2 regions of the Lactobacillus sp. ESL0261 genome follow, and region 2 is predicted to be linked to the other one. Evidence: predicted binding sites of a transcription regulator. Region 2 holds the regulator's gene; the other holds the start of a gene.

Region 1 (6,776 bases), on a different contig from region 2:
AGCTGTTTAATGATCTTATTTTTACACCCAATGGACTGATTTATAATATTTTTAATTTAGATACAGTTTTATCAGATCACATTTGGTATGGTGGCTCTTTTGTATGTCGCGGAATGGTAGAAATTACTTTTGGGGTGTTTGGTGTCTATGCCAGTTACTTTATGGCTCGCTATACAGCGCGGCTTTATCATAAGGATTCAACTATGGCAGGTTTAACTGCTGTTCTAATTATGCTTTTTTGTTCATATGCATCCAGCAGTGGCCGCAATGCTCGCATGCCGTTTACTGCTAGTTTGTTACAAATTAATGCGGTTTTTATAGCCTTAGTTATAGGATATTGTGTGGGACAAATATTTCATTTATTAGGTAAAGACTTTTCCTACGTTAAAGATGAGGGAACAAAGATAATTCAAAAAAGGGCAGGGGATGCTGTTTTGCCTAGCGCTGTTTCACTGCTACTGGGTATTTTCTTAGGAATTATAATTTATGAATTACAACTTAAACTCCTTAATTCCACCAGTTTTAATGAAATTGTCAGTCGAGTTCAGACCACTAATAATTTTGGCGAAGTTTTATTGCTTTCAGCTGTGATTACTTTTTTAGATTGGTTAGGAATCGGTTATCCATTGCGTTCCTTATCAGGAACAGTTAATAATGCTTTTACTGCTGAAAATTTGACGTATACATTAAAACACGGTAATTCCTGGAATGTGCCGTATAAATACTTGGGCAGTTCGCTTATTAACAGTTATGGCATAATGGGTGGTGCCAGTGTTGCTTTAGCCGTGATTGTGTTGCTTTTAATAAGGCGAGGTAATAGAGAAAATGAAATAAATGCTAAAATTAATTTATTACCAGCTGCTTTTGGTTCTACCTTGGGATTTACAATTGGTTTACCTCTAATTTTAAATCCTGTGTTCGTATTGCCTAGTGTTATGATCCCGGTTATTAATATGACATTGGCTGCTGTGGCTATTAGTGTACATATTATTCCTGTGAGTGTTTATCAAATTTTAAAAGGAACCCCCGGAATTTTAGTTTCATTTTTTGGCACAAATGGTAACTGGTCAACGTTAATTTTTACATTACTGCTATTTTTGTTGGATATAGTTTTGCTATTACCAATAATTAAAATTAATGAAAAAATTGATCTAAGAATTGCTTACCAGAAGAAGGAATGATCAGATGCGTAAAAATCCTAATTATAAATGGCTAATCTTGGTCATAATTATTTTAATTATGCTGGCTGTCCCCAGTTTCTTTTGGATGAAAAAGGATAATAAATCAAGAGCCGAACTTAGCAAGTCGCTACTTTCTCCTGTAATAATGGTTCCTGGATCCAGTGCTACAACTGAGCGTTTTAACGATTTGATTGATGAATTGAATAAAACTACTCTCAACAGACACAGTGTAATAAAAATCAAAGTTTCACGTGAAGCAAAGCTTACTTACAGTGGCTCTATTGGTAAAAGCGATTTGGAACCTTTTATTATTATTGGTTTTGACAACAATAAAGACGGTTATACAAATATTAAAAAACAAGCAAAATGGCTAAATGTTGCGTTTGAATCACTAATTCAAAACTATAAGTTTAATAATTTTAAAGCGTTTGGTCATTCTAACGGTGGTTTAATTTGGACTTACTGGCTGGAACATTATTATTCTGAATATTCTGATAACATTAAGATAAAGAAGTTAATGACTTTAGGAACTCCTTATAACTTTACGGAAAGTAATATTAATAATCGGACGCAAATGCTGGCAGATTTTATTAAAAATCGTGCAACACTACCGCAATATTTAAAAGTTTATTCTCTTTCTGGAGGGAAAAATTATGAATCAGATGGAATCGTACCTGAAACAAGTGTTGCTGCCGGTAAATTCATTTTTCAAAATCAGGTCAAGAATTATACGGCAATGACAGTTACAGGCGAAAAGGCAGATCACTCAGATTTGCCGCAAAATAAGCAGGTAATTCAAGCAATTCGACAGTACTTATTAAAGAAACCGAATAGGCCATTAAAGCCTGCTAAGGGAAAGGATAATCATTAATGAAATACCAAAAACAACCTACTAAAATTGAAGTAATTGGTGGTAGAGTTAATAATCTAAAAAACATTGATGTTGATATTCCACTACATAAATTTGTAGCAATCTCTGGCTTAAGCGGATCTGGAAAATCCAGCTTGGCAATGGGCATTTTATACTCAGAAGGTGCAAGACGTTATCTTGATTCCTTAGCAGCCTATACTAGGAGACGCATTAGCCAAGTTGGTCGTGCACAAGTAGATGAGGTAAAACACATCCCTTCAGCATTGGCATTAAGGCAGCGACCGGCTGTTCCTGGTGTGCGTTCGACCGTTGGCACAGTAACGGAAGTTTTTAATATCCTACGACTAATTTTTTCCCGATTAGGTTCACCCGTATGTCCTAATGGTCACAGAGTTCCACCAACCATAAAAATTGCGGAAGCAATGGATTTAACTGGGGAAGCAATGGGTCGCTTGACGTGTCCTACATGTGGCGTACAATTTTATGCTTTCAGTGCTGAAGACTTTGCGTTTAATTCAGATGGTGCGTGTCAAAAATGCCAGGGTCTAGGAACGGTTGAGCAGATTGATGATAGTAAGATTATTGCTGATGAAAATTTATCGCTTGAAAAAGGTGCAGTAGCTACTTGGCAAATTCCTGGTCGAAATTGGATGTGGCGTATTGCCCGTGAACTAGGAGTACGGACTGATATTCCATATAAAGAGTTGAATGCTAAAGAAAAAGATATTGTGCTTCATGGTAAAGAGCGAAAAGTCCCTATTGACTTGCCAACTTCAACTGGTCGAGTTTATCATCTTGATGCGCTATATGAGAATGCCTATAATGCGGTGGCTAACTCCCGTAAAACAACTAAGTCGGAGCGAGGATTGCAAAGAATTAATTCTTTTTATAAATTTAGTACCTGTCCTCGCTGCCATGGCTATCGGATTGATCCTAGTCGCTGGCAGCAACTAGTTGCCGGCAAAAATATTGTTGAAGCTGAAAAACTGACTTTAGGTGAATTAACTCAATATATGGACGAGATTTTAGCAAGTTTGCCACAAGACATGCAAGACTTAGCAGAAAATTTAACGAGTGAGTTGTTGCATCAAGTCAAACCTCTGTTAAAATTAGGACTAGATTATTTGAGCATAGACAGACAGGCAAGTAGTCTGTCTACAGGTGAACTTCAACGTATCCAGCTTGGCAGAACGTTGCGCACCGAAACCACAGGGGTACTCTATGTATTAGATGAACCATCAGTGGGCTTACACCCTGATAATGTAGCTGGGTTGATTGATGTATTTCATGAATTGGTCAATCAAGGCAATTCTTTAGTTGTTGTTGATCATGAAACTGCCATTATTAACGCAGCTGATTGGGTGATTGAAATTGGTCCCGGTTCAGGCAGCCAGGGTGGTGAAATTATTTCCCAGGGAATACCCAAAGAGATAGAACATAATGAAAAATCCTTAATTGGACCATATTTAACAGGTAAAGCACCATTATTTGTCAGACCCAGGGCCAATAAAGACCAAATCTTTAAACATGGCAAAATAAAGCTTGATGTTACTAAGCGCTTTAACTTAAAAAACTTGCATGTGCAAATACCTGTCAATCGCTTAACTTCTGTTACCGGATTTTCAGGTGCTGGTAAAACTACTCTCATTCTAGATTCTTTGATTCCGGCATTGAAGTCACAAAAAAATAATAGTGAAAGACCTAAGTGGGTAAAGAACTTAGATAATGACTATATTAAAAACGTGGTTAGTGTTGATTCTACTCCAGTTGGTAAAAATCAGCGCTCAACTGTTGCAACTTATACAGATATTATGGACAACTTGCGTAAACTTTTTGCCAAACAGCCTTTAGCTAAAAAGTTGAAATATCGTGCATCTCATTTTTCATATAATAATAAAGAAGGTGCATGCCCAGCATGCGGTGGCACTGGTGTTATTGCACTTGATATCCAATATTTGCCAGACATGGTTGAAACATGTTCAGTATGTGGAGGTCATCGTTTCAATCAAAATGTCTTGCAGGTAAAATGGCACAATTTAAGTATTGCTGACGTTTTGGATTACTCGGTAGATGATGCCTTAAAAGAAGAAATTTTTCAAAAAGAGCCAAAAATTAATAAAACAATTACAACATTACATGACATGGGGTTAGGTTATCTTCATTTAGGGGAGTCTACTCCAGCATTATCAGGAGGAGAAGCACAGCGGTTAAAATTAACTAGTCACATTCATCAAAGGCAAAAAGGCACTTTATTTGTTTTTGATGAACCGACAGTGGGACTACATCCACAAGATGTGAGAACACTCTTACAAGTGTTTCAAAGATTACTCGAGCAAGAAGGAACTATTATTACTATTACGCATGACTTGGATATTATGGCTAACAGTGATTATATGATTGATATGGGACCAAGAGGAGGACTACAAGGAGGAAAAATTATTGCAAGCGGATCCCCTGTGGATATTTCTCAAAATTCTGGTAGTTTAACAGGTAAATATTTGGCAAAGCAATTTAAATTATATCAAAAATAAAAGAATAGAGCCTAAAAAGTAGCTGAGAACGCTGCTTTTTAGGCTCTTTGACTTCTGTGGAAAAGTCGGAAAATCTGTGGAAAAAGTTAATCAAAACTATTGATTTCTGTGGATAACCTGCTATAATATTATATGTAAGCAATTAGCAGTCGAACGCTACGAGTGCTAATTATAAATTTATAACCTATCAAAGGGGTGTTTACATATGGCATATTTTGATAATGATTTTGACGATTTATTTAACGAATTAAACAATTCTTTCTTTAATAATACTAATGATAAAGGTGGAGCTATTCCTATTCACTATTCAAGCAGCATGAATATTGCACCGCAAGACATATCTCAAAACGGACAAATGGGGCAAAAGCAAGGACAAAAGCCAATTGGAGTTGATTTGGTTGAGCAAGCAAAGAAAAATAAATACGATCCTGTAATTGGGCGTGATGAACAAATTCAGGAAGTAATAGAGATTCTAAGCCGGCGCAAAAAGAACAATCCAGTTTTAGTTGGACCAGCAGGTGTAGGTAAAACTGCCATTGTAGAAGGATTAGCACAAAAGATCGCTGCAGGCGATGTTCCTGACAAGATGAAAGACAAACATATTATTGCAATCAACATTAATGATATGGTTGCTGGATCAAGTTTGCGTGGTAGCTTTGAAGAACGCCTGAAAAAAGTGATTGACGAAGCTAAGAAAAATCCTAATATTATCTTATTTATTGATGAATTACATAATATTGTCGGAGCAGGGTCAACTGATTCTGAAAATAACAATGGTGACGCTGCTAATATTTTGAAACCAGCTTTAGCTAGTGGCGACTTGAATCTGATTGGTGCGACGACCACGAGTGAGTACCGCAGGATTGAAAATGATGCAGCTCTAGCACGTAGGTTCCAACCAGTACAAGTTCCTGAGCCATCTGCTGCAGTGACTGTCAAAATTTTGGAGGGTTTAAAAGATAAATATGAAGCTTTTCATCATGTAAAATACAATGACAGTGCTTTAAAGCTGGCTGTTGAATTATCACAGCGTTACATTCAGGGACGGTACTTACCTGACAAAGCCATTGATTTAATGGATGAAGCAGGTGCCAAAAAGGGTCTTGACACTATTCCTGATGATGAAGCAACTTTAAAGAAGCGGATTAAAAAGCTGGAAAGTGAAAAAGAAGCTGCTGCCAAAAAGGAAGATTACAGTAAAGCAAGTGAGCTGAAAAAGAAGATTGAAGAGTTGCACGACAAGGCTGATCATGTAGATAATGAAGCGACTCCACATGTTACTGATGAAGATATCTATGCTTTGATTGAAGCCAAGACAAAGATTCCAATGAGTGAATTGCATGCAAGTGAGGGACAAAAAAATCTTGATTTAGCTGAAAAATTAAAGAAAGTGGTTATTGATCAGGATAATGCGGTTGATGTCATTACTGATGCAATTGCCCGTAAACAAGTTTTTAAAGACAATGATCGTCCTACTGGTACATTCTTATTAACCGGACCTACTGGTGTAGGTAAGACAGAATTAGCTAAACAATTGGCTATTCAATTGTTTGGTGGTGAAAATCATCTGATTAGACTTGATATGTCAGAATATCAAGATCAAATGGCAGTTAACAAGCTAATTGGTTCTGCTCCAGGTTATGTTGGCTACGGTGAAGGCGGTCAGTTGACTGAAAAAGTTCGTCACCAGCCATACAGCTTGATTTTGTTCGATGAAATTGAAAAAGCTAATCCGCAAGTGTTTAATGCTTTACTTCAAATCATGGATGATGGCCGTTTAACTGATGCACAAGGTAGAACAGTCTCCTTCAAGGATACAATTTTAATCATGACTTCTAATGCGGGTTATTCCGACCAATTGCTAAAGGACGGTAAAGTAGATCATGATAAATTAATCAAGGCTTTGGAAGCATACTTCAGACCAGAATTTTTGAACAGACTTGATGCGATTGTGCCATTTAATTCATTAACTAAAGATGATATGAATAAAATTATTGACATTTACTTAAGTAAAATGGCACATGTTTTGGCAAAAAAGAACGTTAAGGTTGAGGTATCCGATGAGGCTAAAGCTTATTTAGCTGAAAAGGGCTATGATAAGAAATTTGGTGCTAGACCTTTACGTCGGGTAGTTGAGCAGGACTTGGAAACACCGATTGCTAAACTATTAATGAAAGAGCCTGACACCAAAGA
Region 2 (6,776 bases):
AAGATTCTAAAAAAGAAGAAGAAGCTGCTGCTGGTTTAAATAAAGCTAAGGGATTGATGAGGCATTTGTTGGGGCAAGTCCTAACTGTATATAAAGTACCAGAGTTGATTTTTAAACGAGATAATTCAGTTAAATATGGTAGTAAAATTGATCAGTTAATCGCTGAAGTAAAAAAGCAGGATGCAAATCGCAATAATTAAGAAAAGCGCTGTGAGGCGCTTTTTTCATGATTAGGTAATAAAAAATGTTAAATGGTATTTTAGTGATAGATAAGGATAAGGGCATGACAAGCGCAGACGTTGTCTATCATTTACGCAAAGCGCTGCATATTAAAAAAATAGGCCATGCTGGTACCCTAGATCCTGATGTTACGGGAGTGCTACCAATTGCAATTGGTCAGGCCACAAAATTGATTGAATTGATGCACGAGGAAAACAAAAAATATGTAGGTCAGGGAATTTTTGGCTTTGCCACTGATAGTTACGATATTAGTGGCAAAAAAACAGAATTTAAAAAAATAACTAGTAAAATTAAACACCATCAAATTCAAAAAGCTATGCAAGAGTTTGTGGGCAGTATAGAACAGGTACCACCTATTTATTCGGCCGTCCGAGTAAATGGCAAGCATTTATATGAATATGCGCGAGCAGGTATTAAAGTTGAAAGGCCAAAAAGACGGGTTGAAGTTTTTTCTTACGATCTTACAAATGAACCTGTTTTTGATAAAGAAAATGGTCAAGAAGCTTTTGATTTTAAAATTGAATGCAGCAAAGGAACCTATGTTCGCTCTTTAATAAATGATTTGGGAACAAACCTTGGTGTGCCGGCAGTAATGAAAAATTTGCGGCGCACTTCTAGTTCAGGCTTTGATATAGATCAAGCTGTTAAATTGAATGAAATTTCAGAAAATCCAGATATGGTAAATGAATTACTTCAACCAATTGACTCTTTTTTTACTAATTATGCTCATGAGGATATTGATACAGATCTGTGGGCCAAAGTTAAAAATGGAGCAACGATTTCTTTGAAAACGAATGCAAAAAAAGTGGCATTACGATACAATAATAGAGTTAAGGCAATTTATCAAAAAGATGGTACCATGTATCGCCCTTATTTAATGCTTTTACAAAATGAATGAGTGAATGAAGGTTTTATTATGGAAATTATCCATTTAACATACCCGTTTAAGGAAAATATTATTCCACAAAAGATAATCCTTGCTTTAGGATTCTTTGACGGTGTTCATCGTGGTCATCAGGAATTAATCAAAATCGCAAAAGAAAAAGCAATTCAAAAGCATTTACCATTAGTAGTAATGACATTTGATCGACATCCTAAAGAAATTTATCAAAATAAAGAAGTCAGCTATATAGATACATTGTCTGAAAAAGCTTATAAGATGCAGGAACTAAAAGTTGATTTTTTGCTTGTGATGCATTTTAATGAGGCATTTAGCAAACTGACTGCACAGGAATTTGTAGATAAAATTATTGTTAAATTAAATGCTGATACAGTTGTAGCCGGCTTTGACTACACTTATGGTCCCAAAGAGATTGCCAATATGAAAAATTTCCCTAAGTTTGCTAAGGGAAGATTTGCTATTATTGATGTTCCAAAACAGTCTTATGATGGCCAAAAAATTGGCTCTACGGAAATAAAAAGGGCCATTACCAGTGGAAATATGGAATTGGCAGCTAAATTATTAGGGTTTCCGTATGTCATGTCCGGTAAGGTCGGGCACGGTTTACGTAATGGCCATAAACTGGGTTTTCCTACAGCAAATCTAGTTTGGTCTCAAGACAAGGTGGTTCCTAAAATTGGAGTATACGCTACTAAAACCAAGATTAAAGGCAAGTGGTATGACTCAATGACAAGCGTGGGTTATAACGTAACTGTTAATGAGGGTAAAAAGCTTTATATTGAATCGAATTTATTTGGATTTAATCAAGAAGCCTATGATGAAGAAATGGTAATTAAATGGTATAAGTATACTCGTGGCGAAATTAAATTTGATAACTTAAAAGAATTAAAAAAACAAATGAGTGGTGATGAGGCAGAAATCAAAGCTTATTTTGCCGGCATTGGTTAATTTCAATTTTAAAGGGGATAAGCGTTTTTTTGTAAAAAAGTTAGCACTCAACTTGACATTCTGCTAAAAGCTAGTATCATATTAATTGTTAGCACCTAATAAGTTTGAGTGCTAAAAGTGAGGGCGATATTTATGTTGACCGAACGTCAAGAATTAATTTTAAAAACAATTATCAATGATTTTACGCAGACACATGATCCTGTTGGGTCTAAAACAGTCATGAATCAGTTACCTATTAAAGTTTCAAGTGCAACTATTCGTAACGAAATGGCGGTTTTAGAAGAAAAAGGCTTGATTGAAAAAACTCATTTGTCAAGTGGTCGAGTACCTTCAACAGAAGGCTACCGTTACTATCTTGACAATTTAGTTGAGCCTTTACAGATTTCATCTTCTGTTTATAAAAGAATTATTAATCAGCTTGATCAGCCGTTTCATCAAGTTAACGACATCGTACAGGAAGCTGTTAAGATCTTATCTGACCTAACAAATTACACTGCATTTGCGGAGGGGCCTGAGAATAGTGATTTAACTATTACCGGATTTCGTATAGTACCTTTATTTGGCAGACAGATTATGGCTATTCTTGGTACCAGTGATGGCGATGTTCATGACCAGGTTTATAACTTACCATACAATATTCATGGTGATGACATTGAACGTGCCGTTCGTATGATTAACGATGAATTAGTAGGAAAGTCGCTAGATCAGGTTACACCTGAGTTTCTTAAGAAGACTTTAGGACAAAAGCTTAAAGCTGCTCATGTGTCTGAATTAATAGATTTAGTTGAAGATGTGATCAGTGATGCTGCCAGCGAGCAAATGTATGTCGATGGTCAGATTAATTTGCTCAATAATATTTCTTTGAGTGACGTTTCTAATTTGCGGTCATTATATGAAATGATTGAGCATAATGACTTAATTTCTAGTATTTTGGATAACAGGCAAAACTTAAAAAGTGACAGATATCCAGTTCGGGTAAGTCTAGGGTCTGAGTTATCAAATGATTTGTTAAAGGATTATAGTCTGCTTACGGCAGAGTACAGCGTTGGTCCTCACGGAAAGGGCATAATTGCTTTACTTGGCCCTGATAATATGCCGTATTCTCAAGTGATAGGATTGCTTGAATATTTCAGAAATGAGCTATCTAAAAAGTTGCTTGATTATTATGGTAGATTTAAATAAAGGAGGTTAGCCGTGAGTAAAGAAGAAATTAACAGTAAAAATTCAAAAAAAGAGCAAAAAGAATCAACTGAATCAAAAGAAGTTAAAAAGCATTCTCAAGCTAAGGCTAACGAAAAAAAGAAGTCCGAACCTTTGGAAAGCAAACTGCAACACAATTTGACCCAGTTGCAAAAAGAAAAAGATGATTTAGAAGATAAGTACTTGCGCAGTCAAGCTGAAATGCAAAATATGCAAAATCGCTACAATAATGAAAGAGCGCAACTTATTAAATATGAATCACAATCTTTAGCTAAAGATGTTTTGCCAGCAATGGATAATTTAGAAAGAGCTTTGGCAACAAAGGTTGATGATGAAGCATCAAAGCAGCTTAAAAAGGGAGTGCAAATGACACTTGATTCTCTGGTTAAAGCCATGAAAGATCATGGAATCAGTGAAATCACTGCTGAAGGTGAAAAGTTTGATCCTAATTTACACCAAGCTGTCCAAACAGTTGAAGCTGAAAATGAAGATCAAAAAGATCATGTTGTGCGGGTTTTGCAAAAAGGATACTTGTACAAAGATCGTACTTTAAGACCAGCGATGGTTGTTGTAGCACAATAATTGAAAGGAAGCATATCAATGTCAAAAGTTATCGGAATTGACCTCGGAACTACCAACTCGGCAGTTGCTGTTCTTGAAGGAAAAGAGCCAAAAATTATTACCAATCCAGAAGGAAACCGTACTACACCTTCAGTAGTTGCTTTCAAGGATGGAGAAATTCAAGTCGGTGAAGTCGCAAAGAGACAGGCTATTACTAATCCTAATACTATTTCTTCAATTAAGCGTCATATGGGTGAAGCTGATTATAAGGTCAAGATTGGTGATAAAGCATACACTCCTCAAGAAATTTCTGCCATGATTTTACAATATATCAAGAAATTCTCTGAAGATTATCTTGGTGAAAAGGTTACTGAAGCAGTCATTACAGTTCCTGCATACTTTAACGATGCTCAGCGTCAAGCTACTAAGGATGCCGGTAAAATTGCAGGCTTAGACGTTAAGAGAATAATTAACGAACCAACTGCATCTTCACTTGCATATGGCCTTGATAAAGATGCTGAAGATGAAAAAGTTCTGGTTTATGACCTTGGTGGTGGTACCTTTGATGTTTCTGTTTTGCAATTAGGTGACGGAGTCTTCCAAGTACTTTCAACTAACGGTGATACTCACCTTGGTGGCGATGACTTCGATAATAAAATTATTGATTGGCTGATCAAGAACTTTAAAGATGAAAATGGTGTTGACCTTTCTAAAGATAAAATGGCTTTACAAAGGTTAAAGGATGCCGCTGAAAAAGCTAAGAAAGATTTGTCTGGTGTGTCTTCAACTCATATTTCATTACCATTTATTTCTGCTGGTGAATCTGGACCATTACATTTGGAAGCTGATTTAACTAGAGCGAAATTTGACGAATTAACTGCTGATTTAGTTGATAAGACAAAGATTCCATTTGACAATGCATTGAAAGATGCTGAATTAACAGTTAATGACATTGATAAAGTTATTTTGAATGGTGGTTCAACCCGTATTCCTGCTGTTCAGGATGCAGTTAAGAAGTGGGCTGGTAAAGAGCCTGATCACTCAATTAACCCCGATGAAGCTGTTGCTTTAGGTGCAGCAATTCAAGGTGGAGTTATTTCTGGTGATGTTAAGGACGTAGTTTTACTTGATGTCACTCCTCTTTCTTTAGGTATTGAGACCATGGGTGGCGTATTTACTAAGTTAATTGAAAAGAATACGACAATTCCAACTTCAAAGAGTCAAATTTTCTCTACTGCTGCAGACAATCAACCGGCTGTTGATGTTCACGTTTTGCAAGGGGAGCGCCCAATGGCTGCTGACGATAAAACATTAGGTCGTTTTGAACTAACAGACATTCCTGCCGCTCCACGTGGTGTTCCTCAAATTCAAGTTACATTCGATATTGACAAAAACGGCATCGTTAATGTTTCTGCTAAAGATATGGGAACCGGTAAAGAACAAAAGATTACCATCAAGAGTTCATCCGGTTTATCTGACGAAGAAATCAAGAAGATGCAAAAAGAAGCTGAAGAACATGCTGAAGAGGATAAGAAGAAGAAAGAAGAAGTTGATCTTCGTAATGAAGTCGATCAATTAATCTTCTCAACTGAAAAGACTTTGAAGGATGTCAAAGGCAAGGTATCAGATGATGATACTAAGAAGGTTCAAGATGCACTTGATGCTTTGAAGAAGGCTCAAAAGGACAACAACTTGGATGAGATGAAGTCCAAGAAGGATGAATTGTCTAAAGTTGCCCAAGACTTAGCAGTCAAATTGTACCAAGCTAATGGTGGGGCTCAAGGTGCACAAGGACAGGCTGGACCTCAAGCAGGACCACAAAATCCTGGTTCCCAAGATGGCAATTCAGGTAGTGGTTCCGCAGGTGAAGGCGAGTTTCATAAGGTAGACCCAGATAAGTAAAGGGTTTATAATTGAATAAATTAGAAAAGAACTGCCAAAAAGTAGTTCTTTTCTTTTGTAAAGTTAAGGAGCTTATAGATGGCACAAGAAGATTACTATAGCGTTCTGGGTGTTGATCGCAATGCCAGTGATAAGGAAATTACCTCTGCTTATCGTAAACTTGCCAAAAAATACCACCCTGATTTAAATCATGAACCCGGTGCTGAAGAAAAGTATAAGAAGGTTAATGAAGCTTACGAAGTTTTGCATGACCAGCAAAAGAAAGCACAATATGACCAATTTGGTTCGGCCGGAGTCAATGGTCAGGGAGGCTTTGGCGGTGCAGGTCAAGGATATAGTGATTTTGGCGGCTTTGGTGATTTTGGTGATATTTTTAATGATTTCTTCGGTGGTGCAACAGGAGCAAATCAGCGTCGCGCCAACCCAACAGCACCAACTCGTGGTGAAGATCTAGACTATACTTTGTCAATTGATTTTATGGATGCAATCACGGGCAAGAAGACTCAGGTTTCATACACTCGGAGTGAAACATGTCCTACATGTAAAGGTAATGGTGCTGAAAAAGGAACGCATCCGATAACCTGTGATAAATGTAATGGTACTGGCTACATGACAATAACTCAAAAATCTATGTTGGGAGTTATTCGTCGTCAGACAGTTTGTGATAAATGTAACGGCAAAGGCGTAATTATCGAGCATCCTTGCCAAACTTGTCACGGCAAAGGCGTAATTGATGGCAAAAATACTATTGAAGTTAATATTCCTGCCGGAATAGATAATGGACAACAATTACGTTATGAAGGCCAGGGAGAAGCGGGTAAAAATGGTGGTCCTTATGGTGACCTTTATATCAGTTATCGTATTAAGCCATCAAAAGATTTCGAACGCAAAGGTACTACTATTTATACTACTGTTCCAATCTCGTTTGCCCAGGCAACTTTAGGCGATGAAATTAATGTTAAAACCGTGCATGGAGAAAAGAAATTAAAAATTCCTGCTGGTACACAGCCTAATAAAGAATTTA

What was found. The regulator HrcA, encoded in region 2, represses chaperone genes, less so after heat shock. The targets are predictions, from matches to a motif close to TTAGCACTCNNNNNNNNNGAGTGCTAA.
Region 1: the regulator HrcA is predicted to act here: its motif matches at 4,726-4,752, upstream of F5ESL0261_RS09790 (ATP-dependent Clp protease ATP-binding subunit).

The regions. Positions count from the first base shown of each region.
Region 1 is NZ_REHN01000014.1:88,534-95,309, reverse strand. Features, by position in the region: gene F5ESL0261_RS09805 (PTS sugar transporter subunit IIC) at 1-1,181, shown strand, start outside; gene F5ESL0261_RS09800 (alpha/beta hydrolase) at 1,186-2,052, shown strand; gene F5ESL0261_RS09795 (excinuclease ABC subunit UvrA) at 2,052-4,583, shown strand; gene F5ESL0261_RS09790 (ATP-dependent Clp protease ATP-binding subunit) at 4,789-6,776, shown strand, end outside.
Region 2 is NZ_REHN01000008.1:23,612-30,387, reverse strand. Features, by position in the region: gene F5ESL0261_RS05820 (ribosome-binding factor A) at 1-200, shown strand, start outside; gene truB (tRNA pseudouridine(55) synthase TruB) at 245-1,138, shown strand; gene ribF (riboflavin biosynthesis protein RibF) at 1,157-2,089, shown strand; gene hrcA (heat-inducible transcriptional repressor HrcA) at 2,222-3,271, shown strand; gene grpE (nucleotide exchange factor GrpE) at 3,284-3,871, shown strand; gene dnaK (molecular chaperone DnaK) at 3,890-5,752, shown strand; gene dnaJ (molecular chaperone DnaJ) at 5,831-6,776, shown strand, end outside.